Regions from separate parts of the Halobacillus trueperi genome, predicted to be linked through region 3. Evidence: riboswitches for the same ligand, from Rfam matches in the RefSeq annotation. Region 3 holds a riboswitch; each other region holds the start of a gene.
The links. Region 3 has a riboswitch for S-adenosylmethionine ahead of DYE48_RS11690 (homocysteine S-methyltransferase family protein). Riboswitches for the same ligand answer to the same signal wherever they lie in the genome.
Positions count from the first base shown of each region.

Region 1: another riboswitch for S-adenosylmethionine. It lies ahead of DYE48_RS10505 (Na+/H+ antiporter NhaC family protein); the one in region 3 lies ahead of DYE48_RS11690 (homocysteine S-methyltransferase family protein).
Region 2: another riboswitch for S-adenosylmethionine. It lies ahead of DYE48_RS18755 (PLP-dependent aspartate aminotransferase family protein); the one in region 3 lies ahead of DYE48_RS11690 (homocysteine S-methyltransferase family protein).

Region 1 is NZ_QUAE01000007.1:24,245-34,733, forward strand. Features, by position in the region: gene DYE48_RS10490 (SLC13 family permease) at 1-1,034, opposite strand, end outside; gene DYE48_RS10495 (exo-beta-N-acetylmuramidase NamZ family protein) at 1,248-2,528, opposite strand; gene DYE48_RS10500 (glycoside hydrolase family 3 protein) at 2,591-4,693, opposite strand; gene DYE48_RS10505 (Na+/H+ antiporter NhaC family protein) at 5,025-6,344, opposite strand; SAM riboswitch class I at 6,481-6,588, opposite strand; gene DYE48_RS10510 (ABC transporter substrate-binding protein) at 6,660-7,736, opposite strand; gene DYE48_RS10515 (ABC transporter ATP-binding protein) at 7,761-8,534, opposite strand; gene DYE48_RS10520 (ABC transporter permease) at 8,557-9,378, opposite strand; gene DYE48_RS10525 (coiled-coil domain-containing protein) at 9,584-10,489, opposite strand, start outside.
Region 2 is NZ_QUAE01000026.1:804-11,292, forward strand. Features, by position in the region: gene DYE48_RS18740 (EAL domain-containing protein) at 1-2,116, shown strand, start outside; gene DYE48_RS18745 (NUDIX hydrolase) at 2,342-2,941, shown strand; gene DYE48_RS18750 (trans-sulfuration enzyme family protein) at 3,001-4,146, shown strand; SAM riboswitch class I at 4,220-4,330, shown strand; gene DYE48_RS18755 (PLP-dependent aspartate aminotransferase family protein) at 4,468-6,246, shown strand; gene DYE48_RS18765 (dicarboxylate/amino acid:cation symporter) at 6,908-8,146, shown strand; gene DYE48_RS18770 (hypothetical protein) at 8,739-8,960, shown strand; gene DYE48_RS21275 (hypothetical protein) at 8,957-9,115, opposite strand; gene DYE48_RS18775 (methyltransferase family protein) at 9,282-9,839, shown strand; gene DYE48_RS18780 (phytoene desaturase family protein) at 9,852-10,489, shown strand, end outside.
Region 3 is NZ_QUAE01000008.1:83,963-94,451, reverse strand. Features, by position in the region: gene DYE48_RS11705 (DUF4367 domain-containing protein) at 1-395, shown strand, start outside; gene DYE48_RS11700 (hypothetical protein) at 823-1,101, shown strand; gene DYE48_RS11695 (DUF4257 domain-containing protein) at 1,325-1,654, shown strand; gene DYE48_RS11690 (homocysteine S-methyltransferase family protein) at 2,144-3,193, opposite strand; SAM riboswitch class I at 3,394-3,498, opposite strand; gene DYE48_RS11685 (branched-chain amino acid transaminase) at 4,108-5,025, shown strand; gene DYE48_RS11680 (GNAT family N-acetyltransferase) at 5,394-5,861, shown strand; partial or broken gene DYE48_RS11675 (GNAT family N-acetyltransferase) at 6,021-6,763, shown strand; gene DYE48_RS11670 (hypothetical protein) at 6,816-7,007, opposite strand; gene DYE48_RS11665 (serine hydrolase domain-containing protein) at 7,113-8,123, shown strand; gene DYE48_RS11660 (Ger(x)C family spore germination protein) at 8,149-9,297, opposite strand; gene DYE48_RS11655 (GerAB/ArcD/ProY family transporter) at 9,287-10,381, opposite strand; gene DYE48_RS11650 (spore germination protein) at 10,374-10,489, opposite strand, start outside.

The sequences.
Region 1 (10,489 bases), on a different contig from region 3:
ATGTGTACTAGGAAAAATGATCGGGATATCCACGCCACCGCTGTCACAGCGAACACGGTCATGACGATTTTTTCTTCTACACTCATTAGCCCGAGCGCACGCCTCTCTTCCCCAATCACTTTTCTGCCACCAGGCAGTTCTTTAATTTTCATAGGGAAAGCAATTTTCACTAAATAAAACCAGGCAAGTGCTAAGAATAGAATCGTCAACGGAACACCGAACGCCATCCAGCCAGCAAAGCTGATCTCAATTCCATAGGTTTGTTCAACAACAGCTTTGAAAATCGTGTTGGGAGGTGTTCCGATTAGTGTGGCAAGTCCACCAATAGAAGCACTATAGGCGACCCCGAGCATGACAGCTTTTCCGAAATTGAAATTGTCGTGATCGACCGTTTCCCCTTTTTTCTTCAACTGCTCAGAAGCTTGGTAGATGACCGCCATGCCGATCGGGACCATCATCATTGCCGTCGCTGTATTGGAGATCCACATCGACAACGTCCCCGTTGCAACCATAAAACCAAGCACGATTTGTTCTGTGCTTGTCCCTACAGATGCGATGATGAACAAGGCCATCCGCTTATGCAGGTTCCACTTTTGCATAGCAAGGGCAATGAGGAAACCACCCATAAAAAGGAATATCGTATTATCGCCATAGGAGGAAGCCGTTGCCCCACCGTCAAGTCCTCCGGTGAGAGGAAAAAGAATCAGCGGCAGAAGGGATGTCGCAGGAATCGGAATCGCTTCTGTGATCCACCATGTGGCAATCCAAACGGTACTGGCCAAAACAGCGACAGCACTCTGCGATAATCCGTCCGCTTCTAGAAACAGTAGTGTAAGCGCAAACAAAACCGGCCCTAAAAAAAGCCCTACTTTTTGGCGCGTATCAAAGGATGGGCCCGGGTCATGCCCTTCCGTCTTTTGGTTCGTCTGCGTCACCGTCGAAGATCCGCCGCCATTTCCCGTTACCGTAAACCTCAATAAATCCTTCGCCTCGTAGTGCATCGTCCAAAGGCGGCTCCACGCCCCACTTAACATTGATTGTGCACCCATGCTAATTACCTCACTTTCTATTTGTCAAATATGTATGAATATTTACAAATTTTATCATAAAGTGCTTCTTCTTGTAACAAATTCGCATCCACTTAAGACCGATGACTCAACAACTGCCGCTTACTGGAAAAAATATACACACCAGGTCATCCATAATATGGATGACCTGGTGTGTCAAATTCTCCCTTATCACTTTTATTATTTTTTATAAAGGAGGTAATGTTTTCTTACTTTGTTGAAGTCTTTGAGCTCATCTTCCCATCGATCTTTCATGTCTTCGACGGATTCGCCGTTTTCGATCGCTTCGCGGATCCAGCCATTCCCGACTAAAAGGTCAAAGAAGGAAACGCCTGCTGAGTTTTCTGCACGGAACTCGAAGTCTTCCGGATACATGTCATGAATCGTCTTCACAAGATAGACTCCCGTTTCCACAGCGTTGAACTCTTCACGGTCAATTACGTGGATCTGCACCCCATGCGTCAAGTCCCCTGCATGCTTCGAGAAGGATGGTGTAAAGGATGCTGCTCTAAACCTTACCCCTGGTAAGTTGTAGGCGTTCATCTCTGCCGCCAGATCTGTACTATTGATGAAAGGCGCGCCAATCAATTCGAATGGTTTCGTCGTTCCGCGGCCTTCCGACACATTCGTCCCTTCAATTAAAGCCGCTCCTGGATAAACAAAAGCCGTATCCACGGTCGGCATGTTCGGTGAAGGTGCAACGAATTCAAGACCTGTCTCGTCATAGTCCATGCCGCGCTTCCATCCCTGCATTTCCACAACCGTCAAGTCCGCACCAATTTCAAATTCCTTATTGAACAACTTCGCAAGCTCTCCGACCGTCATGCCATGGCGAAGCGGGATCGGGTAGTTTCCGACGAAGGACTTGTAATCTTCATCTAGCACAGGTCCTTCTACCTTTTCTCCACCCAGTGGATTCGGGCGGTCCAGCACGATGAATGGAATGTCATTTTCTTGAGCCGCTTCCATCGCATAAGCCATTGTGTAGATGTACGTGTAAAAACGTGTGCCTACATCCTGGATATCAAACAATAACACATCGATGTCTTCTAACATTTCCGGGGTCGGTTTGCGTGTCTTCCCATAAAGACTGTACACAGGAACTCCTGTTTTTTCATCAATATAAAAATCCACATACTCTCCAGCCTGAGCACTGCCTCTGACCCCATGTTCCGGGCCATACAACGCCGTAAGGTTGACATCCTCATCGTTGTGTAACAGATCTACGATGCTGTTCAAGTTTTGATCAACTCCGGTCGGGTTTGTAATCAGCCCCACATTCTTGCCTTCAATCAATTCTTTTTCTTCATCTAAGAGAACTTCCACCCCAAGCTTGAAAGGTTCTCCTTTTTTATCGTGCCCTTTGTGCTTCCCAGGGTTGCCATTATGATCAGCGAAAACGACCGAGAACGTCGACCATGTCATGATTAAAATGACGCCAAGCATCAACCATTTTTTCAAAATAACCCTCTCCCTTTTGATTATAATGAAGAAGGGCAAGAAGCCCCTCTATGTTCACACTGTTAATAGCTCAATCCCGTACCATACTCAAACAATACGCCACCATCTGTACCCGGAATCGTCACAGGCAATTGTCCGGTCGGGTTGTTTTCGCCGAAAATCGTAGCGGCTGTTGCTTCAAAGCTTGCATCTCTGAATCCGTACTGTGCGATGTAAGCATCCACGCCCGGATATGCCATAACATCATAAGGGTTTCGGATACCAACACCGATCACTTCTGCATCTGTGCTCCCCATCACCTCTTGCATCAACTGCATTTGAGAATGGTTTGCCGAACGCGTGGACACATTGTACGTGTATGTTCCGAAAATGACTTTGTCCGCTTCAGCTACCGTCTGTTTTTGCTCAGCCGTCAGCTCACTTTTACTCGTGCTGATCAAGGTCGGGTTTGAATGATGCGCGGAGACAGCATCAGCAAGGTCAGCGATAAATGTGTTCCCAATCACCACTACCTGTTCATCACCTGATGCGTCTAAAGGCAGGACACCATCATTTTTCACGAGTGTAATCGAGCGCTCAGCCGCTTCTTTTTCAACAGCTTTATGCTTCCCAGAGCCGACGACTTCTTCCGCTTCTGCGATTTTCTCCTCAATTGGTTGAGGCGTTTCTTCTTTAATGATACCTCGGTTCAACTTCAATGTAAGGATCCGTTCGACAGAATCTTCAATCGTAGCCATTGGAATTTCCCCAGACTCTACAGCCTCATAGACCCCTGCAGCAACTTCCTCGAGACCTACAGGCATGAGCGCAATGTCTGTTCCGGCATTGATCGCACGAATAACGGCATCGACCGGTCCGAAATGGTCAGCGATTGCTTTCATATTCAAAGCGTCCGTGACGACAACACCTTCATAATTCATCTCATCACGCATTAATCCAGTAAGTACTTTTTTAGAAAGCGTAGCAGGAAGTGCAATTTCAGTACCATCTTTCTGTGAAATCACTTTTGTATCATCAATTTTGGGGAATGTGATATGTGCGGTCATAATCGCATCAATCCCCGCATCCATTGCCTGTTGGAACGGATACAGTTCAACTTCCTTCAAACGTTCAAGGTCGTATGGGACTTCAGGAAGCCCAAGATGGGAATCAGTCGCCGTATCCCCATGCCCAGGGAAGTGTTTCGCCGTCGCAGCTACTCCGTGCTGTTGCAGGCCTTTCGTATAAGCTACACCCATTTTTCCGACGAGCTCTGGATTTTCACCAAAAGAACGAACGCCGATGACAGGGTTATCAGGATTATTGTTCACATCCATGACGGGGGCAAAGTTCATGTTGATGCCGAGGGATTCAAGTTCAGCTCCGATTACTGAACCTACATCTTCAGCAATTTCTTCCGAACGAGTGGCACCTAAGGCCATATTTCCAGGCATGTCCGTTCCTGATTGAAGACGTGTCACAATTCCGCCTTCCTGGTCGATCGTCATAAGCAGGCCGTATTTTTCTGAAGCCGCCTGATAATCGGAGACAAGCTTCGCTGTTTGTTCCGTTGTCACAACGTTTTCACGGAATAAAATGACTCCGCCAAGATGATATTTCTGTACCATCTCCTCAATTTCAGGGAGCATTTCCGTAACGTTTTCTCCTTCCCACTTCCTGAAGTCAGGCATGAGCATCTGACCAACTTTTTCCTCCATCGTCATGTTGGCAAGTGCATGTTGAACGAGGTCATAGCGATCACCGTCCTGCTTTTGAATGGTCGGTTTGAAATTCGGTTTCCCTTTTGTTGAGCGGTCCGGTTTAAAATCAAGCGCAATCCGATCTTCGAAATCGCCATTCGATACCGTCACCCACGCTCGTCCCGGCTGCCCTGTAAAAGTGACTGTACCGTCATCCTCGACGGTGGCAACGTTTGAATTTTTCGATTTCCAAACGAGTCCTTCATTCACCTTTGTGAAATGTCCGTCTTCATACACGTTCAGTGCGGAAAGAGTAAACTCATTCCCTTCCATCGTTACATCTGCCTGCGGTACATTCTCAAAGATGATTAAATCCGATAATCCGTCATCTTCAGAAGCTTCCACCTTTGTACCCATCAACCACGACGGCAGCATCATGCCAATGGTCAGTGTAAAGATCAACATCCATTTGCCCGCCATTCTCATTCGCCATTCCTCCTTGATTTATCTATTTGTAAAAGGTGCCTTCCTATCCAAAAAGACCCTTTTGCAAAACATTTTTCTAAAACAAGTGCCATTATAAAGTCGGTACAGGAGAAATATTGTTGTAAACGTTTACATTTTGTAATAAAAGCGTAACGGAAATAGATATAGTCGTCTATACCACTTAAGGCCCTAATCGTTCTCTTTTTACCTATTTTCCAAAGCTTTCCTACTATTCCAATCGACTCATTTTAAAATATTATGACAGATAATTTTAAAATAAGCGTAAAAAAAGTACATAAAAAGAGGCACCCAAATCAGGTGCCCTCCCCTCTTAAGAGGCGTTTTTTAATTCTCTTTTTCCTTTTTCAACAGTGAATTTCGGATATCTGAAAGCAATGGCTAAAAGCCCGGCCACGGCTGTAAGCAGCGGATAAATACAAAACGGAACAATCGCAACAGGAGAAATGCTCGCCACACCCGCTACCGCTAAAATCTGTCCGCCATAAGGAATAATCCCTTGAACAGAACTGGCAAAAATATCGAGAATGCTTGCAGAGCGACGCCCTTCAATGCCATATTCATCAGATATTTGTTTGGCAAGAGGCCCTGCTGTAATGATGGAAATCGTATTGTTCGCAGTAGAAAAGTTGACGGCCGTCACAATCCCTGCGATGCCGAGTTCCCCGCCGCGATTGGAGTTCACTTTCCTGCTCACGGCTTGCAGCAAAAATTCAATGCCTCCATTTGCTCGGATCAATTCTACAAGTCCACCCAGCAAAATCGCAATCATGGCAAGTGTCTGCATATTCGTAAATCCATCCCCTACGAGAGTTACAAACTCCATGCCGGAGAATTTTCCAAGCGCAAGTCCAACTCCACCGGCAAAAACAATCCCTCCAATAAGAACAAATATAACGTTCACCCCAGCAATCGCGAATCCAAGGACACCTAAATAGGGCAGGATTTCCACAATGTTGTACGTGTAGTTCTCCGACAGACTAGCTGAGGCATCTGCCGTCATCACACCAAAGATTACAGCCGTAACAATGGCTGCGGGAAGAACGATGAAGAAATTCGCTTTGAACTTCTCTTTCATTTCTGTTCCCTGTGTACGTACAGCAGCAATGGTCGTATCCGAAATGACAGAAAGGTTGTCCCCAAACATCGCACCACTGACAATCGCCCCCATCACCAAGGCAAGTCCGATGTCTGTCTGCTCCGCGACACCCAATCCAATTGGAGCAAGAGCCACAACCGTACCCGTGGATGTTCCCATGGAAATCGAGATGAAGCAGCCGATGACAAACAATCCGACGACCATCCAACCGCCCGGCAGGTAGGTTAAGCCGAGATTGACAGTCGATTCAACCGCTCCCATTCCGGATGCCACGGCAGCAAAAGCCCCCGCAAGCAGGAAAATGATGACCATTAAGATGATGTTCGGATGTCCTCCCCCTTTCGTCAGCTGGGATATTTTCGTTTGGAAATCCGCTTTACGGTTCATAGCTAACGCGACTAGGATCGCTACGAACAGGGCGACAAGTACAGGCATTTTATAAAAATCCCCTGTGATGATTCCTGATCCAATGAAAAGTAAAATAAAAATCGCAAATGGGATAAGTGCGAAAGCATTGCTCAATGGTTTTGTCATAATTTGACCTCCTTTTTATATAACTCATCAGAATAGTTGGTTTTATCCCGAGAAAAGTTCCTGATCCACAAGAAGGTCGCAAACAAAAAAGAGCCTTCTCACATAAGAAGGCTCTTGAATCGTATACGTTCATTCCTTCTTATCTCTCAAGTGATCATCACTTGCTGGAATTAGCACCGGCCAACCGATGTTGGTGGTTGCTGAAGCTTCACAGGACCAGTTCCTCTGCTTCTCTTGATAAGAATTATTCAATTGAGTTAATGGTTACTTTACAATAAAAACCATTCGATGACAAGTGTTTTTTCAGAAAAAGTGTTATCGATCATAACGCCCGATGACTTCCATCGCTTCTTCAGACAAAGAGGTGTCGATGGCATCATTGAAGTCAATATCTCCACTGATGGCGCCGTTCGCGTCATACATCTCGAATTGTTTCTTAATATCATCGATAAACATTTCCCCGTTCGGGTCGAGCCCAGTTACGCCTACTTTTTTCCACACGTCAGCGTCTTTCAATGCCGTATGCTTAGTCATGATATCAACCACTTCATCAAGGCCTTCATCGTGAAGGAACGCATCATTGTAATCGCGCACACCCTTCAGGTAGGCCGCCATAAAACGTACGGATACGTCGGTTTCTTTTTCGATAAAATCAGGCGACCCAAGCACCATCGCAATTTGTGCATCCGGAGCGAAATCTGTGGCGTCACCGAAACGAACGTGCAGATCCTGCGCTTCCCCTTGAGTGATCAGTGGTTCAATTTGAAGAGCGGCATCAATCGACTTGTTGCCCATCGCAGCAAGCATGTTCCCAAAGTCAGACATGAGGACAAATTCTACATCGTCTTCGGTCAGCCCAGCGTGTTCAAGCATGCGCTGGAAGATATAATCATCCACGGCGTTTCTCGATGAAACAGCAATCCGCTTCCCTTTCAAGTCGCTGTAATCTTTGATTTCATCCTGTAGATCTTCACGAATGACAAAGCTGAAATAGGAGCTGCCATCAAAATAGTGGCCTTTATCGGCAATAATTTTCACATCAATGCCCTGGGCAATGGCATTGAAAAAGGATGCCGTTGAAACGCCGCCGGCAATGTCTACTTCGCCCGCCGCCAGCGCCGGAAGCATGTCGTCACTATTGGCGAATGTCGTGAACTTGATATCTATGTTGTAATCATCAAAATAGCCTTTTTCCTCAGCGATATAAAACCCGGCTCCTGAGGCAGCTCCATCTTCGGCAATGACAACCGTCGTCTTCTTGTCTAATGGAGCAAAGTCACCGTCAGGATTTTCAACACTGCCCGTGTCTTCCCCATTCTCACCAGAAGCACAGCCGAACAACACAAAGATGATAAACAAAAAAGAAAACAGATGACATACTTTTTTCACCATGGGATTCCAATCCCCTTTCTTTCACTATTTACGCGAACGCTGGACTTCATCCTGAAGATGATTCCAAATCTCCACAAAATGTTCCGCCATCAAAGGATCCGCCCGTACCTGCTCCATATTCCTCGGCCTCGGCAGATCGATCCGCTTCTCATCAATGATCGTGCCGGGCTGCGAGCTCATTAACAGAATCCGATCGCTAAGTAGGAGCGCTTCATCTATGCTATGGGTGATAAATAAGACCGTTTTCTTCGTCTCCGACCAAATATTCAATAGTTCTTCCTGCAGAATGAATTTATTCTGCTCATCGAGCGCGGCAAAGGGTTCATCCATGAGGAGAATTTCCGGATCGTTCGCAAACGCTCTGGCAATGCTGACGCGCTGTTTCATCCCGCCGGACAATTCTTTCGGATAGAGCTTGGCGAATTTATCGAGCCCCACCTTATTCAAGTAATAAGCCGTCCGTTCCTTAATCACGTCTGCAGGCAAATGTCTCATCTTTAACCCGAAATTGACATTGCCTTCAACGGTCAACCACGGAATGACACCACGTTCCTGGAAAACCATCGACTGCAGCGGCCGTTCTTTTTTGCTCTTCGCAATCGAAAAAGATCCCCCGCTCGGCTTTTCTAAATCAGCCAAAATTCTTAAGAGCGTCGTCTTCCCGCAACCGCTCGGTCCGACGAGACAGACGAATTCCCCGTCCGCAATATCCAGTGAAATATCCTGGAGTGCCGTCACACGGCTCTCTTTTTTATAAAACACCTTCGTTAAATCCTTAATCGATATTTTAGCCTCCATCCCCTGTCGCTCCTTTCATCAGTTAGCGCCATGGCAGCAGTTTGGCCTGCAGTCCTCGAAGAATAATTGAGAACAAATAGCCGAAGAACGAAATGAGCACAAGCCCGACAAACATCTCTTTCAATAAAAAGGCTTTATACGACGTCCAGATCAAATACCCAATACCTGAGTTGGCTCCCATCATTTCCGCCGCGACAATCGTCAGAAGCGCAATCGCCTGCCCCATCTGAATCCCTTCAAGCATGACCGGCAGCGAACCCGGTAAAGCGATTTTAAAAAAGAACTGCTTCGAATCTGCGCCATAATTTTTCGCAACATCCAAATAAATGCGGTCGATGTTCACAACACCCGCTACCGTATTAATGACGACAGGGAAAAACACACTCCCGGCAATCGTCACCACTTTAGAAACTTCCCCGACACCGAATAAAATGATGATAATAGGCAGAAGCGCAAGCGTCGGAATCGGCATTAACGCCATGATAAGAGGTGACAGGAAATGCCGTATCGGACCGTAAAGCCCCATGAGGAGACCAATCACAATAGCCGGTATGACTCCGAGCAAAAAGCCTGCGAAAATACGAAACAAAGAAATCCCGACATGATGGAACAGCTCTCCGCTCATCCCCATCGCCCAGAACGTTCCGACGATTTCTGTCGGTGGGGGGAAGAACCGGGCATCAATCAGTCCCGTTCTTGATAAAAACTCCCATAGCAATACAATGAAGATCGGCGATGATATGGTCAGTATCTGCTTCAGACGATGCTGCATCTGTCGCTTCTTCCATTCTTTTTTTTCCATTTGTAAAGGGTCGATCAAAGATTCCCTTCGGCCATCTTTCATACTCACCACCTCTACAGCTAATTTATGTGCTTACGCCCAATTGTGTGAAAGACTCGATTTTGAGATATAAGGAGAAAATACTAAAAGCAACCAATCACAGTCTACAGGGCGGTTTCTGATACATAGAGGATGGCTGGTTTCTCATGCCAGAGAAGTTTATGGGCCCATGGCGTTAATAAAAAAAGAGCACCACCATGTGGCACTCTTACTCTATTTCATCCATGCTATCTTCAAGTTCATGAATATCACTGGTGAGCTCCTCCAGCTTCTGCTCCAACGCTTTGACGATCGCCACCTTCCCATTCATCGGCTGCCTTTCTCCAAAAGAGCCGCCTAGCAAAAACTGCATCTGCTTTTCCATATCAGATAAAAGCGCTGTTTCTTCTGCCTTTTCTTTTTCCAGCGCCAGCTTCTGGTGTTCATATTGATCTTTCCATTTCTGATTCTCTTCTTTTAAACGTTCCATTTCCTTCTGCAAAAGATTTAACTGGGAATGATATTCTTCCGACTGCTTCTTCCATGCAGACTGTTTATTCTCAAAATGCTCCGCAAGCTGTTTCTTTTCACTGATCGAACTCTCACAGTCTGACTGGAGTTTTGTAATTTCCTCCTCATAGTGTTTGGCCTGCTTTTCATAACTTTCCACCTGTTTTTCACACTGATCTTTCCATTGATTTTTATGTTTGATAAGTTCCGCATTTTCCTTTTGTAGATGCTTTATTTCATTTGCTTGTTTCGTACATTCCTGCTCTTTTCGGGAAGTGGTTGATTTCTGTTCATTCAACTCCGAACGCAAAGTCTCCTTTTCCGTCTTCACAACACTTAATTGTGAGCGATATTCTTCCGACTGCTTGTTCCAAGAAACCTGTTTCGTATCCAAAAGTTCCGCCAGCTGTTTCTTTTCATCGGTTAAACTCTCACACTCTGACTGGAGCTTTGCCATCTCCTCTTCATAATGTTCAGCCTGCTTTTTAAAACTTTCTTCCTGTTTTTCACACTGATCTTTCCATTGATTTTTTTGCTTAGTAAGGTCCGAGATTTCATTTTGGAAGTTCTTCATTTCATTGGCTTGTTCCTTACACTCCTGCTCCTTCCGGGAAGTGGCTGCCTT
Region 2 (10,489 bases), on a different contig from region 3:
TACACTAAAGCAGCTTTCCATCCCTATATGGTTCTTGGATATAGAAAAAGAGAACATCTATGTGAGTGAAAGGTTGAAAGATCAATGGAAGCTGGATTCAACCATCTTGGACCGGCATGATCTAATGCAACTCATACATAAGGATGATTTAGCATATTTGGACCATCATGCGATGACGAGAGAAGATCGTCATTTTTTTTATATGAATTATCGTGTGTTGAACAATGGAAAGTACGAATGGAGGAAGGATATCGTCACGCCTTTCTTTGATGAAGATGGAAAGATTATGGGATATACAGGTATGGGTGCTCCTGATTCTGCTTACATTGAAGAATTGGGCCGGATTAAAAAAGCGATTGTGGAAATCGGAGATGCTTTCCTTTCATACAATGGACAGGAGTTCTTTGACTTTCTTGTGAAATATTTATCTTCTGTGCTTGGTGTAGAAACTGTGCTGGTCGGAGAATTGACTGGAGAAGCCAAAGATCAAGTGACAGCGATCTCCTTGTCTCACAAAGGGGAGATTAGTTCAGGGCTGCACTACGCGTTAAAAGATACGCCTTGTGAGCAAGTAACGTTGACTCATGAATGTTATTATCCTAATGATGTAGGGAGACTTTTCCCTGAAGATATCACGATCAACGATTATGGAGTGGAGAGTTATCACGGGAAAGCTTTACTTAATTCAGATGGTGAAGTGATCGGAATTCTTGCGATTATGGATAACCGGACACAGACGAGCGGGCCATTGAGCAAGGCTCTTTTTCAAATTTTTGCTGATCGGACAGCGAATGAGCTTTCCCGGATGCAGGCGGAAAAGAAGCTGGAGATGTTGTCTCAGTATGACCCTTTGACAGGGCTTGTCACGCGCAGCTATTTGTCAGGAATCCTTGAAGACGAAATTCAGTTCATAAATGAAAAGGAGAACAACATTGCGCTCTTACTCATCGACATTGACAATTTTAAAATGATCAATGATTCATGGGGGCACACGAAAGGGGATGAGCTGCTTCGTCAGTTCTCCCGTTACTTGAGGCAGACATTCGCTAAGCATGATGCGGTGATTTCCAGGATCAGCAGTGATGAATTTGTAGTTCTCCTCAAACATGTCAGAAGCATTGAAGAACTAAGGGAAGCCAGTGACTACGTTATTCATTCAATGCGACGCCCTTTCCTTATTGGAGATAAAGAGTTCTACAATACCGTGAGTATCGGTGTCGCGTTCACCCCGGCCCGTCTTCGAGATCATTATAGCGGAGAGACTCTTTTACGCCATGCGGATGCAGCGATGCATAAAGCGAAGAGAAGCGGAAAGAACCGCTATGCGGTTTATGAAGAAAAGATGAGTGAGCAGATGAGAGAAGAGCTTCACTTGAAACAATCCCTTCATCATGCTCTTGATAACAATCAGTTTGAGCTTCATTATCAACCCCAAGTGTGCGGGAGAACATCGCAGGTGATCGGATATGAATCACTCATCCGTTGGAACCATCCGGATTACGGTTTGTTATCTCCCCATTATTTCATCAGTCTTGCTGAAGAATCAGGGATGATCATAGAAATTGGTGAATGGGTATTGAAGGAAGCTTGTCAGCAAACAAAAAGATGGCAGGTGGAAGATCGTAGACCGGATTTGAAAATATCGGTGAATTTGTCTGCCCAGCAGTTCAAAGATTTAAATCTTCCCAGAAAAGTGCTTGAAGCCCTCAAAAGTTCAGGGCTTTCTCCTGACAGCTTGATCCTCGAAATTACGGAAACGATGGTCCTTCAAGATTTCGACCGCAGCACAGACACGTTGAACAGTTTGCGTAAAAAAGGGATTAAAGTACATCTGGATGACTTCGGTGTCGGTTTTTCTTCCCTCAGTTATTTGAACCGTTTGCCTGTGGATGCGATAAAAATCGATCGTTCTTTCATCAATCAAATTGGTGAACGAGGGGAAGAGGTGCCGATCGTCAATGCCATCATCAGTATGGCGAAAAGTCTCGGCCTGCAAGTCATTGCTGAAGGTGTGGAAACAAGTAAACATATTGCTTACTTAAAACAAAAAGGCTGTTATGAATATCAAGGCTATTACTTCAGTAAACCTGTACCGGCAAGCCTTGTACACAATTAACATGAGTGATCATCGAATTTACCACTCTAAAACCGTCCATGATCTGTGACCTCTTTTGGAGGGTATTCATCATGGATATTCATTTTAGCAAGAAAGCATACGGTCGACCCACGCTCAGAGTATCAGGCTCTGAGCATTTTCTTTATGCAGGGAAGGTCTATTTCAAGTATGCTTTCTATTAAAGGAAGAGCGATTCAAATGGATTTGGAGTATAGGGGGATTCTTATGGCAGAAATGCTAACCATTTATAATGAAAATGAGCAGCCAATTGGAATAAAAGAAAGGGAGAAGGTGCATTTGGACGGGGATTGGCACGAAACGTTTCATTGTTGGATGTTCCACAAGGAAGGTGAAACGATCCATTTATTGCTTCAACAAAGAGCTGATCACAAGAAGGACTTCCCGAGCTTGTTTGATATTACCGCTGCAGGACATATAGAAGCGGGGGAGGATGTACTTCTGGCTGGTGTCCGGGAAATTGACGAGGAAGTCGGTTTGACGGTTGTGCCCGAAGAGTTAATCCATCAAGGCGATTACAAGGAGGAACTGAAGGAAGGGGTTCTCGTAGACCGGGAGATTTGCCGCATTTACCTCTTTCCATGGACAAATGACAGGACCTTTACGATCGGAGAAGAGGTGAAGGACATCGTTTCTGTGCCACTGGACGATATGGAAGGTTTGATGGATATACCACGGAGCGTGAAGGGGGTCTCTATTCTTAATGGTGAAGAAAAAGAAGTGAATCGTAAAAATCTTGTCCCACATGAGAAAGGATATGAGCGGTATGTTTTCCAAGCGATTCGTGAATATGTCGCAAAACTTTGACAATATTCCAGCTTGTTCTATATAATTTTTGATTAAGTGATAGAGAGAGGAGACGAACGATGACGAATACATCTTTTGATACGAAAATAGTCCACCATAAGGCGGATCAAAGCCTTGTACCGAATAGCAAGAGTACACCGATTTACCAGACGTCCGCCTTTACATTCAAAGATTTGGATCACTTGGAAAGTTATTATGAGGGAAACAGCCCTTATTTATATACGAGAGAGCGCAACCCCAATACAGATGAACTTGCTGGAACCGTTGCTGAACTGGAAGAAACACCAGCCGGAGTAGCGTCTTCATCCGGAATGTCAGCCATCCTTGCCGGCATTCTCGCAGTTGCAAAACCCGGGGATCATATCGTTGCCGCAGAGGATGTTTATGGAGGTTCACACAAGCTGATCACCAAAGAGCTGCCCACGTTCGGGATTGATGTAACGATGGTTTCTTTTTCAAATCTGGAGGAGGTTTCAGAGGCGATCACAGACCAAACGAAGCTGCTTTATACGGAATCGATTTCAAATCCTTTTTTACGGGTGGAAGATCTTGAAGGCCTCGTCGCTCTTGCTCGCAAAAAGAATGTGAAAACGATGGTTGATAATACGTTCGCGACCCCATACTTATTGCAGCCGTACACGCGTGGCGTCGACCTTGTCGTACATAGTGGGACGAAGTATATAGGTGGTCACAGTGACGTGACGTGCGGAGTGCTGGTCGGGAATGAGGATTTGGTTCAGGCCGCTACCCAAAAAGTTGTCACGTTTGGTGCGAATCTCAGCCCTTTCGAAGCATGGCTTACTCAACGTGGAGCCAAAACTTTAGGTCTTAGGATGAAGAAACAATCACACAATGCAAAACAAGTAGCAACAGCCCTTGGTGACCATGATTCGGTCCGTACCGTCTATTATCCTGAAAAGGTATCGGAAAGAGGAAACGGAGCCATTGTGACCATCGAGCTTGATGATTCTATTGATATCGAGGCGTTTTTCCGGTCTCTCGGATGGGTGAAAATTGCTCCTACATTGGCGGGCGTAGAAACGACGGTTTCATATCCTGTACGTACGTCTCATCGTGCGTTATCGAATGCTGAACGTGAGAAAATCGGCATCAATGATTATGTGATTCGTTTGTCGATCGGAATTGAAGATCATGAAGATATTATTGAACAGCTGAAAGAAGCGATAACAGATTCGGAAAAATAAATTGTCGAAAATAATTGACTTTTCTGATTCTTGTCCGTTATAATTCTCAACATAATCAATTAACTGCATACATCTCTTATCAAGAGAGGCTGAGGGAATAGGCCCTGTGAAGCCCGGCAACCTTCAAACATCGGTTTGAAAAGGTGCTAAGTCCTACAGATCAGATTGATCTGGAAGATAAGAGGAGGAATCGAAATGACAAACCCTCTTCTTATTAGGAAGAGGGTTTTTTGCTGTTCGGAAAAAGGTCCATAATCTTTTTACACGCTTAAAGACAACTATATCTATAAGAATAGAAAACTTTTTGAGGAGGAAATAATCATGACGAATTCATTTGAAAGCTATGATGTAGATACGATTTCTTTACACGGAGGACAGTCTCCCGATCCGACGACAGGATCTCGGGCGGTGCCGATTTATCAAACGACCTCTTATGTTTTCCATGACACAGAACATGCCCAGAGCCTTTTTGCCCTCGATGAACCTGGAAATATCTATTCCCGTATCGGAAATCCGACCGTTGATGTTTTTGAAAAAAGGATGGCCCTCCTAGAAGGTGGAGTCGCTTCCGTTGCGACGGCGTCCGGAATGTCTGCCATTGCTCTATCCATCCTGAACATCGCAGGTGCAGGAGATGAAGTGGTTGCCGCATCAAACCTTTATGGCGGGACTTATAATTTATTCGCTAACACTTTACCGCGATATGGCATTAAAGTCCGTTTTGTCGACCCAGAGGAACCAGAAAATTTCCGCAAAGCCATTACAGACCGAACGAAAGCTGTCTTCGCTGAAACGATCGGAAATCCAAGTCTTCACGTGCTGGATATTGAAAAGGTGGCGGCCGTAGCTCATGATCATGACCTTCCCCTTTTAATTGACAATACATTCGCCACCCCTTATACATGCCGGCCAATTGAGCACGGGGCCGACATCGTCATCCATTCTGCAACGAAATGGATTGGTGGTCACGGTACAGCCATTGGAGGAGTTGTCGTAGACGGAGGACAGTTCAATTGGGGAAACGGCAAGTATCCGGTTTTCACAGAGCCTGATGACAGTTATAACGGAATCGTTTATACCGCCGATTTCGGAACACTTGCTTATATTACGAAACTGCGTGTCCAGCTGCTTCGTGACTTTGGTTCATGTTTGAGCCCGCAAAATGCTTTCTTGTTATTGCAAGGGTTGGAGACGTTGCATTTACGTGTCGCCCGGCACGGGGACAATGCCCAGGAGATCGCGGAATACTTACAAGGTCATCCTGATGTGGAATGGGTTTCGTATCCAGGGTTACCCTCACATCCCGCTCATGAGCTAGCCAACCGTTACCTTGATGGAGGATATGGTTCGATCGTTAACTTTGGCATCAAAGGCGGAAGGGAATCCGGGAGACAAGTGATCAATAATATTTCACTCTGGTCTCATGTAGCAAACGTTGGAGATGCGAAATCATTGATCATCCATCCAGCTTCAACGACGCATCAGCAATTGTCCGTCGAAGACCTTGCGGCAAGTGGAGTGACAGAGGAATTGATTCGCTTATCTATAGGACTCGAATCGAGCAAAGATTTGATCAATGACCTTGATCGAGCCATTGCAAAAGCGACAGGAAGAGAAACGGAACAAACGGCGATTACTGAAAATGATGAAGGAGTCATCAATTGGGCTTTAAGCTCCTCCAAAACCAAAGAAGATGGAGAAACGCGTCCAAAACGTTTGGCGGTGGTCGGGTTGAGCGGAAAACCTTCACGTCCGAGTCATCGTCTGGCTCGAAAAATGCAGAGGCTGGGGTACCAAATCGTCCCTGTGAATCCAAGAGAAACAGAAGTACTTGGAGAGAAGGCGTATCCAGATCTAACATCGATTCCATTCAAAGTCGATGTCGTCCAAGTATTCCGCAGTCCGGAAGCAGCCATTGAAATTGCTAAGGAAGCTGCGGATATACGTCCGGACGTCTTCTGGCTGCAAGAAGGCGTCATCGCACCGAAGGCGGCCCAGATCGCAAGTGAAGCAGGACTTGAGGTGGTTCATAACCGTTGTACGTATAAAGAAGCCCAGCGCTTACGGGGAACCATCGATACGTACGCATGTGAAATCTAAAACCCAACAATAGAGGATATAACATGGGGCTGAAAAAATGTTCATCACTATAGGTCATTACGGAGGAAGTTTTTCAGCAAAAGCGTGTTATGGACTGTTGGAAAAGGCTAAAGTTTCTGTAAGAATTTATCGAAGAGCTTCCAAAAATCCAGATCAGTGGGAAAGTTTGCGGAGGGAATTGAGGAAGCGGAAAAAGTGGATTCTTGATAAAGAACGGCTGTCGCAAAGGCGGCCGTTTTTTTATGCAACGGGATAAAACTATATGCATGGATAAAGGGGAGTTCATGAATATGTAATAAATTCTAAACATTCTCATAATCTAGAAATGACTATGTATCCCGCGGTTTCAATGGCCATTGAAAGTTGTACAACACCAACTGGAACATAGTTGTATAAGAAACTGCCATCAAATTCTATTCAATTTTCACTCATTCTATGTTATAATTTATAAAGCACATTTCCACACGCGCTGGTTGCAACCATCTATGACGAGCCTGAAACACATTCATATCAAGGCTCAAAGGTACCGAACCCCATATTGTAAGTAAGTCTTTTTTTAATGCTTTTTTGACATGACTGGGTACATGTCGCCTTTGAAATTTTTCACTTTTTAAACAAAATAATAAGTAAGCGTTTTCATAATGTTGTAGGAGGTTACTTCATGAAACTAACAACCAAGATTTTTATAGGTTTGATTCTTGGTGCGATTGTAGGCCTGGGTCTGCATTTAGCTGCACCGGATCTGTTCAGTACGTTAGATGCTTATGTTTTCGGTCCTTTAGGTACGGTATTCTTAAATCTCATTAAAATGCTGGTTGTACCGATCGTGTTCTTTTCTATCACCCTAGGTACCGCTTCTCTTGGCGACCCTAAGAAACTAGGTAGAATCGGTGGGAAAACCATTGCATTCTTCCTTGTCACAACGACGATTGCAATTAGTATCGCGATTTCTCTAGCCTATCTCTTCCAACCGGGAAATGTTGATATCAACCCTGCCGGTGCAGAGTATGAAGCTCAAGAAGCGCCTGGTGTCGTTGAAACATTTACGAACATCATCCCAACAAACCCGATTCAGGCAATGACAGAAGGGAACATGCTTCAGATTATTGCCTTCGCTATCTTTATCGGTTTCGCACTAGCGATGCTAGGCAAGAAGACAGAAGGGATTTACAAGCTTGTCGAACAAGGAAATGAAATCATGATGTTCCTTGTAAACTTGATCATGCGCTTTGCTCCTTATGGTGCTTTCGGTCTCCTCGCTTCTGCAATCGGAACGATGGGGATCGACGGTATGAAAGGGATGGGGATGTACATGATTGTCGTCATCCTGGGGTTGATCATCCACGGAGTGGTGACGTACGGTTCTGCGGTCGCTTTCCTTGGAAAGATGAATCCAATCAAGTTCGTCAAAGGGTTCTTCCCTGCGATGACGGTCGGTTTCAGTACGTCAAGCAGTAGTTCAACGCTACCGATTTCCATGAAAACAGCACAGGAAAACTTGAATGTACCGAAGCCTGTCAGTAGTTTTGTCCAGCCTTTAGGTGCAACCATCAATATGGACGGTACAGCGATTATGCAGGGTGTGGCGACGATTTTCATCGCTCAAGTTTATGGTTCAGATCTTGCATTTGCGCAACTGGTCATGGTCGTTCTGACGGCAGTTCTTGCGAGTATCGGTACTGCGGGAGTCCCTGGTGTAGGATTGATCATGCTAGCTATGGTTCTTAACCAAGTATCCCTGCCTGTCGAAGGAATCGCGCTGATTATTGGTATCGACCGACTGCTCGATATGTTACGTACATCCTTGAACATCACAGGTGACGCAGCATGTGCCGTCGTAGTCGCTGAATCTGAAAGAAAACACGGCATTGATGAAGATGCCAAACGTATGGAAGCATAAAGCATAATAAACAAAAGTGCAACCTTTTTGGTTGCACTTTTTTTATTTTTATAAAATTATATCTCCAATGGACTTATTCTTCCTTTAAAAATTATTAAACTAAATGGCAGGGTAGTGGAAGACTTGATTTCGAGATGTTTAGGGGTTCGTTGCTGAGTTGAGCGATAGGGGTGGCTGGGAAGCAACTCGTCTAGCTCCCTCGCCCAGACACTCCCAGTGCGATTCCGCATTTGAACACTTTCCTGTGGGGGAGCGACGAGCTTCCTCGGACTACGTCCTGCGGGATCTTGCCTATCTCCTTCTCCCGCGGGAGTCTCGCAGCCCCCATCCACTCAATAAAAGCCTCGAAACTGATACTTCAAGAATAAGGAGCGTTTGTGGAAGGTTGGGAATTAAAAATAAGAGGAGTCCTACTGCCCTTTTGAGGTAGCTGGGCTTTTTTTATGGAAAGCTACTAGGTTTGTTGTTTGGACATAAAGGGTTTCGTTTGAGAAAGCAGAATATAAGTAAGGAAGAATGGGAGAGGGGTGACGTGTATCCAAAGCCTCTGATGGGTATAGTAACAGATAGATAACTTGGAAGAGGTGATACGATGTTTTATTCAGTGACGTTACAAAAAATAATCTTTCTAACAGGAATCGGTGTCATTATTGGTGCTATCATAGGATTTTCATCCGTTCTCGGATTCGGTCTTGATGGTTCCGTTTTCGTCCTTTCTATGTTCTTAAGTATCATCAGTGTGTATGCTACGGCCATGTACGCGGAACTCTATCATATCCGTGAAGCTATCAATAAACAAAACAAGAATTTTTAAGGAGAATCGTAGAAAAAACTGAATAATAGAATGGTTATGTATAAGACGCCTACAATCGCCATTGTCCAATACGTGGACTTTGTAATTTTTTTAAAGATCACTAAGAAAGTGGCGATGACTGCGGAAATGATAAAAACACTATAAAAAATGTCCAACTTCTTTAACCCCTTTTTCATTATTGTTGCTATTGTAATGGAAACTGAACAATTATGCGAGGGTAGGAAGGGGGCGGAATGTTTGAAAATGAGTGGGAAGCTACGGTTTATCTGCAGAATGTAAAGGGAACAATGGAAGATAGTATCCAGAGAGGGCGGGTGCTCCATGACCCTGTTTGATGGATTGTTTTTAGTAGTGACGGCCTTTTGGCTGGCAGAGTTTTTTATCTTCAGAAATGATCGGTCGGGAGAAAGTGGTTCTTATGAACGCCGCTCTTTTCTGCTGATCCTCGCGGCCGTGGTCGTGACGCTCGTATTTTCTCTCTTTATGCAGGAATGGGACATTGGGATTATTCATCATCGAGGAATCTGGTGGATGGGGTTGGTCTTATACGCCCTTGGAGTAGGTCTTAGATATTGGGGGATTCTTCATCTGAAAGATCAATTTACGCGCAATGTCTCTGTTCAAGAAGGAGACCGCCTCGTAAGTAGTGGTCCTTACCGTCTGCTCAGACACCCTCTTTATACAGGGCTTTTATTCATCATTATTGGGTTTTGTTCAGGACTCGGCAACCTGTATGCAGCACTCCTATGTGGAATTTTCATGACGATCGCATTACTACATAGAATTAAGCTCGAAGAAGCGATGCTCGTGGAGCAGCATGGGGAAAGGTACAGGAAATGGTGCCGTTCGAGGTACCGGCTGATTCCTTTTGTCTATTAATTTTGGAGGTGGATGGTTTTGAAAAAGAAAACAGCGGTTGTAGTGGGAGCAGGTTTAGGTGGTATGTCAGCAGCAATTCGACTGTCAGCAGATGGTTATGATGTGAAAATCATTGAAAAAAACAGCAACATAGGTGGAAAGCTGAACCGCAGAGAGGGGAAAGGGTTCACGTTTGATACTGGACCATCCATATTGACGATGCCTTGGGTTCTTGAGCAGCTATTTGAAAGTGTGCATCGCCGTCTTGAGGACTATATCACTGTAGAACGTGTCGAACCGCAGTGGCGCACATTTTTCGAAGATGGCACACAACTCGACGTAACGAGCGATCTACCTAATATGCTTGAGGAGATGGCCAAGGTTACGGAACGGCCGAACCGAAAGCTGACCGATTTCTTGTCCTACAGTCAGGATATGTATGAACTCTGTATGAAGAGTTTTTATAAATATAGTATCGAAGACTTGAAAGATTTGAAGAAACATCATAAATTAAGTGAATTATTCCAGATGGATCCGATGAATACGGTAGCGAAAGCGACGCACAAGCACTTTGATAACAAATATTTGGAGCAGCTGTTCAATTATTTTGTGATGTATGTAGGATCCAATCCTTACGCTACACCGGCTATTTTAAATCAGCTTGTCTATGT
Region 3 (10,489 bases):
ATGGACTATTCGAATACGACCGTTCCAAGTTAGTGAGTCGGACTGAGGATGAAGCCTATCAGCCTAAGTATCCGACAATCATGCCTTTTGAAGTGGACGGTGTAGAAATAGAAGCTGGAGTTATGGAGCAAAAGGATACCGTACTAACCTTCATCTTTCATGCTGAAACGAATGAAACGATGGAATTGATGACTGTTAAGGATGGCGAAATCTCCTCTCAGGACATAGAGACAGAAGAGGTATCGATCGGTGACCAAACAGGGCAATATGCTGGGAACGAAGGGGAGACTCAACGGTTGATGTGGAAAGATGGATCGATCATGTATGAATGGAAAGGGAAGGTAGACGGCTTATCAAAAGATGATCTGATCACAGTGGCAGAGTCTTTTGAATAAGGAATGCTGCTACACTGTTTAAGAAATGTTGTTCTCATGTATTAAATCCACTCCTTTCATTCAAGGGAGTGGTTTTTTCCTTGTACACTGAATTGCTTGTCATTTATATGATGAATCGGCATTACATACGAAATACGGATAAGGCTGGGGACACATTCAAAAGTTACATTCTATATCTGGTGAACTTTCTCTGTTAGGGAAGTGTACTTTTTTATTCTTATGAATACATAGCTTCTTATTTAAAATGTGAGAAAATTTGTAAGGGACTAACAATATCCGTTAGAAAATCTTGTATAATGGGTATGAAGTATAAATCGGTGTTCATGACAAAATACATTTAGTTTTAGAAGGGAATCTTGCTTTTTCGTGGTATTTTCTTTTCAGTGTTATGCGCCCGTTCAGTAAAATCCAGAGGAGGTGCCGACGATTGATTATGATGAACGAAAAAGAAAAAGAAACCTATGACGATCTTATGAATTCCTTTAAAAATGCTGAATCGATAGAGGAAAGCCGCTATTATTTTGGAGAAATCCAAATGTACTTAGACAATCTTCAATCAACCAATGAGCTTCCCATAACCAAGCCCCAATTGGAAGAATATCAACAATTGAGAAAGGATTTAGTTGATTCTACATCGAAAAAGGAAGTTAGGTATTATGAAGATCAGATCCATGAATGGTTAAATAAAATCCATCGTCTAAGCTGACATAAGTTGTTATTCCAGACATTTTTTTGAAAAATAGTATTTATTTTCTGATAATAATAGTGTAAACTGTAGCTAAGGTGTTCATTATAGTGGGACATTTGTATTTAAAAAAATAACAGACTTAAACGGAGCGGCGAGCTTGGTTGAGGATTTAGTGCATAGTAGCGTATGTTTCTAAGTTTCTACCAACCGCCGCTTTTTTAGTCTAGGGGGAAAATTTCTTATGAATACGCTAATTATTGCTGGGTGTATTGGAGGGATGACAGGCATTGTCTCTCATTTAATGAGAAATGGAAAAGTGTTGATCTTCCCTAAAAAAAGAGCACGTCCCAGGGGGATTTATTTAGGATTTCTGGCTGACTTCCTTATTGGGGCGGCAGCTTCAGTTTTCGCCGTTACCTATATAATCTCTGAGCCAGACGCATTAAGAACGCTTATTGGAGTTTCTATATTAGCAGGGATGACAGCAGAAAATGTTTTATTAAAAAGGGAATTGAATGTAGAAAAATCGAAAGTAGAAGGATTGGATCGTATCAATCAGAGATTTAAATAGATTTATACTATTCCAATCCTTATTTTTTCTTTAAAATTTGATTTCCTCTCGAATCCTCTTCTTCATCTACTCATACTCCAAAATGATCTTCTTTTCCTCTTCAAGCGGTATTTTGAAACAATTTGTATAATCTGCCTCAATTCCTCGTATCATTATTTTGATTGAATTGTATGTAGATATTTACCAAATACTAGAGCATAGATTAGTTTAGGTTCATAGTGTAGGAGTAATAAGAAGTATTCCACTGGCTCCAGCAGGCGAAAAGCCCGGCGGTAACTTCAGCACTTACCTATTGCATAAAAGAGCAATCCTCTTTATTACATATGTATAGTGACTACCCTGTATATGACTCTAAATCCAAAGTATAAGAGGGATCATTGGTTTGTCTTAATTTCGATTATTACAATAAAAGATACCAATACCTGTCACGCTCAAAAAAGAATGAATCTATGAAAAACGCCTGTCCCTATTTTGGGACAGGCGTTTGAGTTATGCTTTCGTCTTGTAATTTGTAATGTGATCCTGCAGTGTGTCGTCACTGCCGAACAGGAAGTGTTTCTTCATATCCGGGGAATACGTGGAGTTTACAGCTGTACGGCCGACGGTTTCTGCCACTTCACGAAGCATAGCCGGAGAAGCTCCACAGCAGAGTCCCAGGTAGTTTACACCAATGCTGTGCGCTTCTTTAGCCCATTCCGCAAGCTCATACCTGTTCGTATAGAGCGGATCCAGGGACGTTGGGAACGTTGTTTCCGTTGGTAGTGTACAAGCACAGCCACCGTCCGGCAGGTTGAAGAAGGTAGGGTGTTCTTCCGTCGTGCGGTATGGAATGGGAAGAGCACCTACATAACCGTCCACCGTATGACGGATCTTCTCTACATACGGCTGCATCGTTGCTGGTCCGCGGAAGCAGTTCATCCCGACTACAAGGGCGCCTTTTTCTTTTAATAAGCGGCAGGCTTCTTCTACTTCGTAGCCATCTCGCAGAATATTTTCACCCATTAAACCGAATGTGATCACGGCAGGGAGATCTTGTTTTTGAATTTCTTCGAGAGCGATCAGCGCTTCTTCATAGTAATAGAAGGTTTCTCCGTTCACAAAATCTACGCCTTCTTCCTTACACCATCCGATCATCTCCGCAAACATGCTTCTTGTTTTTTCAACAGCTTCAGGATCATCCGGGTTGAACAGGTTCGTGTTGGAAATGTTCCCGGCTACGAGTGCTTCTTCCTCAGGGTGCTCCTCGGCAACCTCTTTGGCTAGACGTATGGCCTGACGGTTAAGAGGCTCTAATAAATCCTCTTTGCCTATGATTCTCATTTTCTCGCGGTGGCCGTTATAGGTAAAGGCTAAGACGACGTCGGAGCCTGCGAGCATATAGTCACGATACGTCTGTTTTAGTGCCTGGGGGTTATCGAGAGCTACTTCAGGTACAAAAGAACCCGCCTGTAAATAGCCGCGGCGCTCCAATTCAAATAAGTATCCTTCTCCACAAATAACGGGTCCATCCTGTAATCTTTGTTCTAATGATCGTTTCATTTCATTCCACAACCTTTCCTTTTTTTAAGAGTCATTCATTTATAAGAAAGCTAATGCCCTTTTTACAGAGACACGCTGACTTTCTGGATGGGTATGGGCTGGAATTGTTTCAATCCTTTTGAGCCCCACGGTCATTCTTCTACTTCAAAAAAAAATAAAGGACCTCCTTGGATAAGGGGGTCCTTTATGTATAAAGAGTCTCCTTATCTTCAAGGTATCACTACTACCTTCTGGATTTAGCACCGTGCCGATGGCTGGTTGCTGAGGTATCAAAGGGCCAGTCCCTACACCTCTCTGGATAAGTTTTATTATTATGTAGTTTTTGGAAAAGCAGCAGTTGAGCCCTTTACGTAAGACGTATGCCTGGATTAGGGATCAAACTGAACATTCATGTTGAAAATTAGGCGTTTATTATTTCGCTTGCGATTTACAATACAGGAAAATGAGTGAAGAATCAATGGAATTTTCAGAAAAAGTTTTGGACTTTATTCTGATTCATTTTATTTTGGTGCCTTATTTTGGTGCCTGACCCCCAGTACGTTACCACTTTAGCTAGGTGGGGGTCAGGCATCAAAAACGAGTGATTTACAAAGGTTAGTGATTCGTCAATCAGATGGTTCGGTAATTCATCCATAGAAATATTTGCTTTCAAGTATATAGCTTTCTTTTACAAGGAGGACAGAAGAGGCGGGCAAGGATTTATGATTTTTAGTGATTGTATTAATTCGTTTAAAACAGACATATGTTATAGAGTCAATCAATAGGTACACAGGGTGAAGCTTTTATGAAAGAGATCAAAAATAAATTGTAACGATGGTATCCTTTTCTTCCATACGAGATTATGTGTTTGATGGCTATCCATGACCATCATTCGATTATAAGTTCTGTGAAAAGGTGTGAATGCTGTGGTCTTTATGTTTGATAAAGATCGATTCGTAGATGAACGCATGTTGAGTGTCAGTGTGAAGAATAAAGGTCTTAATTATGGATTGGGCTGCATAGATGGGATAAGAGCTTTTTGGAACGATGAGAAAGAGGAATTATTTATTTTCCGATTAGAAGATCACATGAAAAGGTTGCACGGATCCGGAAAGAGTTTGTTCATTAACATCCCTTATTCTGTAGAACAATTGTCTTCCATAACAAAACAATTGCTGCTCTTAAACCAAGTCACTCAAGATGTTTACATTCGACCCATTTGTTTCAAGGGAGCCAATACGTTGCGACCTGATTTAAATGATCCTTTCAATCATTTGGCTATCTATACACACTATACAGAATATGAACCGAAGCCATATTTAAAGGTATGTATTTCTTCATGGACTAGAATAGGTAGTAATATGATTCCTCCCCAAACCAAACCCACAGCAGGCTACATGAATTCGGCATTGGCGAATGATGAGGCGACTACCAATGGCTATGATGGGGCTATCCTTCTAACGAAAGAAGGGAATGTCAGTGAGGAAGCTACAGCAAATATATTCATTATCCGTGGCGGGGATGTGTACACTCCTCCTGTATCGGATGACATTCTTCCGGGGATTACCAGAGATACAACAGCACAAATCTTAATGGACGAGATGAACATACAAGTACGTGAGCAAAGTTTTACAAGGGTAGAATTATATGAAGCGGACGAAGTGTTTTTAACAGGAACAGCTATTGGAATTAAGCCTGTAGTCGAGATTGATCGAAGAGTGATTGGGAGAGGTCAGGTTGGTCCCATGACGTCAAAAGTTCAAGAAATCTACAATTTAATTGTGCGAGGACAGCTGCCTTCCTATATGGACTATTGCACTCCTTTGTATGCGAAGGAAGAGAAGTTTAAATAGTTTTTTTATTCATAAGGCTAAGTTGTTACATCCATAAATAAACAGGAAACAGCATACACTCCTTCAATGCAGAAAAGTCCGGGAAAAAGAGTGATTGGATATCCACGAACATACTAACTAATACCTTGAAGGCAAGTCTTCTATACACAAAAGAAAGGCTCGTTTTGTCGTGTTTTTATGTATTTGAAACTTTTCCCATTAACAACCGAATAGATAACTAGAATCCCTGAGCTATCATATTTTGAGGGGAGGTTTTGGTGCCTTCCGCCCACTACGTTACCACTTTAGCGAAGTGGGGGTCAGGCACCAAAAAGGCACCAAAAAATTGAAGGAGTACAGTATGTGAATTTATCCAGGGGGGTAAGCTTATGGTTTCTTTACAAAAAGTTCGAGAAGAAGAAGCGACTAAATTACATAATATCATGCAATTTTATATTTACGAATTTAGCAAATACATACCAGATATTAAGTTAGAAGACAATGGATCTTACAAGCCTTTTGATTTAGAAAAGTATTGGACAAATGATAATTTCCACGCTTATTTTATTAAGCTAAGGGATGAATTAATTGGATTTGCTCTTGTAGAAAGTGCTACATTTTCAAGTCCTAATACAATTCAGGAGTACTTTATTTCAGCTAAATATATGGGGAATGGTTATGGCAAAGATGTTGCGAGGAAACTGTTTACAATGTTTCCTGGTGAATGGGAGATTACCCAGATAGAAAATAATGAACCTGCACATGCTTTTTGGAGAGGATTGATTACCGAAGTAAGTGGCGGAAACTTTATAGAGCATTATAAGGACAACTTATATGTCCAGAAATTTCATACTTAAAATGAATTAAGCGGTAAGGTCATCTAAATTAGATAACTTTCAGAATGGAGGGCAATAGCTGCAATGTGGTTAACACTAGTCGTGATAGCCAAGCAGAAATGTTGTAAAAAGGCTGGTATGAAATTAAGTCATAATATTTTTCCGATCGGAGGGTTAAGAATGATTGGTGAGCTCAATAAAACTGAATTCGATAAATGCGAAAAGTTAATAAATGAAGAGGGTCATCTTGAAGTTAAAGCGGTCATTGAAGGGAACAACCCAGGTCGAATTTTTGTAGATGATCCCGATTTTCCTAAAACAGGACTGATCTGGCTGGGGAATCATGATGGGTTTTTCTTTATTTGAGATGAAGAAAATGAGGCCTTTAATCACCATATCAATGATTTTATTGATACGGTGGTTGTTCCTGAAGCAAAAAAGCTGAGATTAAATAATTTCATAGCCATTGGTAATCATTCAAGATGGGAGAAGACGATAGAGAGAGTCTTCTCCCATCGTCATATGCAGAAATCAAATCAGAACTTTATGACAATAAGGACAATTCTCTTGAACACATAGAATTTTTACTCTCGAAAATATTAGAATTCTGGTCTTCTCCCAAGCATTTTTTTCAAAAGGGAATGGATTACGGTATTGTCTACCAAAATAAGATTGTGAGCTTATGTTTTTCAGGATTTGTAGCTGGAAATGTCCACGGAATAGATATCGAAACACTAGAGGAGCATCAGGGGAATAAATTAGGCCGGAAGACAGCCCACTGTGTTGTAAACGATTGTGTAAGTAAAGGGGTGATTCCATACTGGGATTGTGAGGAGACAAATAAGCCTTCGAATGTCATTGCTGAAAATATAGGCTTAGACAAGTATTTAAATTATTTCGTGTATATTTTTCCGATTGAATAATTGGGTGAGTTCTTCGATTGACAGGTACGATTGCTTAATAAAAGCAACTGGCCTATATTCTGATGAGGAATTGACTGAGTAGATACATGAGAAGTAAGATGGCAATTCCTAACACGCTGAAGCCTAAACGTTTACGTTCTGACAAATGTTCCCCTTTTATCGCTTTCCAATCAGGGTAAAAAAAGCTGATTACTCGGACAGCAATGACCCCGATAGTGATTAAAACAACAGCTAGTACTTCCATAAGAATGACTCCTTTTTACAATACTAGTTTCCTTACACCTGCTAAGTAAAACAAAAAGGAGAAGACAGCTCGATCGTATATTAACCAGAACTAATAGAGAAGGAGATGGAAAGATTGGATGCCAAGATTCGGGAATTAGTAGAAAAAGAAGGTTTTTCAGGGTCCGTTGTTGTTAAACAAGGAAAGGAACTCGTCTACTCTAAAGGATTTGGTTACAGAAACCTTGTCGAAAAGCTGCCTAATCAAAAGAATACAAAATTCGGAGTAGCTTCTGGAAGCAAGTTGTTCACAGCTGTCGCCATCGCTCAACTCGTTGAACAAAAGAAGTTTGCTTACGATACTCCTCTCCATCAGCTATTGGAGCCGTGCCCTCCTTGTATTGATGAACGTGTAACCATCCACCATTTGTTGACGCACACTTCAGGAATTCCGGATTACTTTGATGAATCCGTCATGGATGACTTTGCAGAACTGTGGGAAGAGAAACCGATGTACAAGATGGAGAAGCTCGAGGATTTTGTGCCCATGTTCAGTGATAAAGAGAAGATGTTCGAGCCGGGAGAGAAATTCCACTACAATAATGCAGGGTTCATCGTTTTAGGGTTAGTCGTTGAAGCAGTCGTAAACAAGCCTTTTACAACACATGTAACAGAAAACATCTTTAAGGCTGCAGGTATGCAGGATGCTGGTTATTATCGTTTGGATCAGTTGCCTGGCAACACCGCTCTTGGATACATAGAAGAGGATGGTTCTCTGAAGACGAATGTGTATACTGTTCCTGTTGTCGGAGGATCAGATGGAGGATCGTTCGTTACAGGTCCTGACATGATTGGGTTTTGGAGAGCTTTGTTGAATGGAAAACTTTTGGGTGAAGATCAAGTTGAACGGTTGTTAACCAAACACGTAAAAGTCAAAGACGGCCTTTCATATGGATATGGACTTTGGTTGGATGATGTTAACAAAAAGACAGTTTATCATGTGATGGGCTATGATCCTGGTGTCAGTTTCCATTCATGCGTTTATCCAGAGGATCAATGGATGGTAACGGTCTGTTCCAATCATAGTTCGGGGGCTTTCAAGATCATCAAAGGGGTCGAAGAACTATTTTTGAAATAAATAAAGTGGAGGGGAGCCCTCCACTTTATTCTGTATTGAAGTTCTGGGTGCCGAAGTCTGTGATTTTGGTCTTCACTTCCACTTTTATTTTCATATCAGTGAAAATCTCGCTCCATTCTTTTTCGTGCTTTTTCCAATACGCCGGTTCGTGGATTTGCACCCATTTGGATAGGTTGAGAAAATCAATTTGATATTCCTGCTGAGCTAGATTTAACACGCGTTCCATTTTCTCTTCATTCACTTGGTTCGCAGCTTCCTCGAGTTCTTTTTTCCATCCTTTTTGAAAAACCTTTCTCCCAATGCCCCAATCTTCTGCTAGCACACTGGATATATGGACTTGGACCGTCATCTCCAGCTGATCTTTGTTAACTTTTGTTTTATACTTTGTCTTGGAATCTTTAATCTCAAGAACGACTGGTCCATCATCGATCACTTTTTCATCCAAGTAAATAAAACCACCTTGTACTTTATTATAGATATATCGAACGCCTTCTATATCTTTAGTATCTATCCATCCCACGTAATTAGAGCTTTCTGCTTCGATAATCCCGGCCCCTGATAATTTGATTCTTCCTTCTTCCAATGTAATTCCGGGTATGAGAAAACTTTTCTTTTCAGAAATAGATTGAGACATGTCGCCAATTGTCAGGTTGTTGGGATTGGTATTATTGATTTGATAATTTTCACTGAGAGACTTGATTTGTATAGCTGGGAAAATTTCCTTTTCTGACTCCGTATTAAGGACGTCAAGAACAGGCTCTCTTGTCAGGAAAACGGGAGTTGTCCTCCTGAATTCATGATCGCGGATGAACAGGTCTATGACTTCGTCTGCACGTTCTTTTTCTAACATGGTGGTCGATGTCACAATTGATTTCAAGTGTGTATAGTTAGGTGGTCTATTGCTTTCTAAAGAATTATTTCGAATAATTTCAAAAAAACTCTTTCCCGATAGAGCTATGTTTTGAAATGGTGTACTTTGTTGGGAGCTGTCCTGCTGTGTCGGGATCTTCCCAGGCACGACATACTGGTTGATCATGGTCAATTCATCGTTTTCTTCATTGACGTCCAACCCCACGCCTGTAATGATTCCAACGTCCTCGATTTCTTTGATGTCCCAGCATCCGGTTAACAATAAGAGCATGATCAAACCGGGAAGGATGATTTTATACCACATATGTATCCCTCCTGATCAAGGATACAAGTAATAATAGTGCGGGCAGAACGACAATAGCTATGACGGAAATCACTTGAATGTGGGTCGAGTAGTGGAAGACCTCTGTAAGCCCTTTAGGTACCAAAGTTAAAACAAAAATCAGGCCGCCAGCGATGGGTAAAAACCAGCGGCTTGGCGTGAACATATTTTTCAAACCCAGCGTCAATGTATACATATAGGCCGTGAATGATGTGAACGCTGTCGTCAACCAGCCGAAAAGAAAAACCAGTTCAAAACGCTCGAAAAAGAAACCTTGAAATTCGATGCTTTTTGCCATTTCAATGGTCGGGAACGTGATCTCCTTCAACTCTTCTACACCAAGGACCCCGATGGAAATCACGTGAAAGGCAACATAGATGAGTGCGGTCAAGCCAATACTCGTCCACATGGTGAACAACAGTTTTTTCGCTTTCTTCTTTTTTATCAATTTAGCGAAGATCAATAACAGCTCCATGCCGAGAAAGGAGAAGAACGTGATCTTCGCTCCACTCATCGTAACCAGCAGATTGTTTTGCAGGACGGGGCGGACATTATTGACGTCGAAATTTTTGATGCTTAATAAGCAAAGGACGATGAACATAAACAGCATAATCGGAAAATACAGTTGGAAAAAACGTACGATATCCCCCGCCCCGTTATAAATTAAATACATGCTGACGAGGAGAAAAGAGCCGACGACTACATACAATGGCGTCGAATCGAGCAGATAGTTTTTTATAATGCCACCGATCACCCTCAAAATATAGGCGGCGATGACGAGACTGTAGATCGTGAACAGAATGTTGAAAATGTAGCCTATGAATTTCCCCATGATGATCGAAGTCATTTCAAAAAAAGTGAGGCCAGGATAGCGGACGGCTAGTGCTACATAGATACAGGTAACCACAGAAACAGCGATCGCACCGAAAAGGATACTCAGCCACAAGTCTTGGGAAGCAACCGCCTTGGCTAGATCGCGAGGCATGAGGATGATACCGATGCCGATCATCGACGATATGAATACGACGACAAGCTGGAGGGTCGTCAATTGTTTTAAATCACTCAACGCGTCCGCCTCCTTTTTTTAACTTGAACCGGATCAAGGAATCCTTCCATCGTTTCACGTAGAAAGGTGTAAAAGGTTCCATATATGGGATAGTGAAGCTTTGCAGAT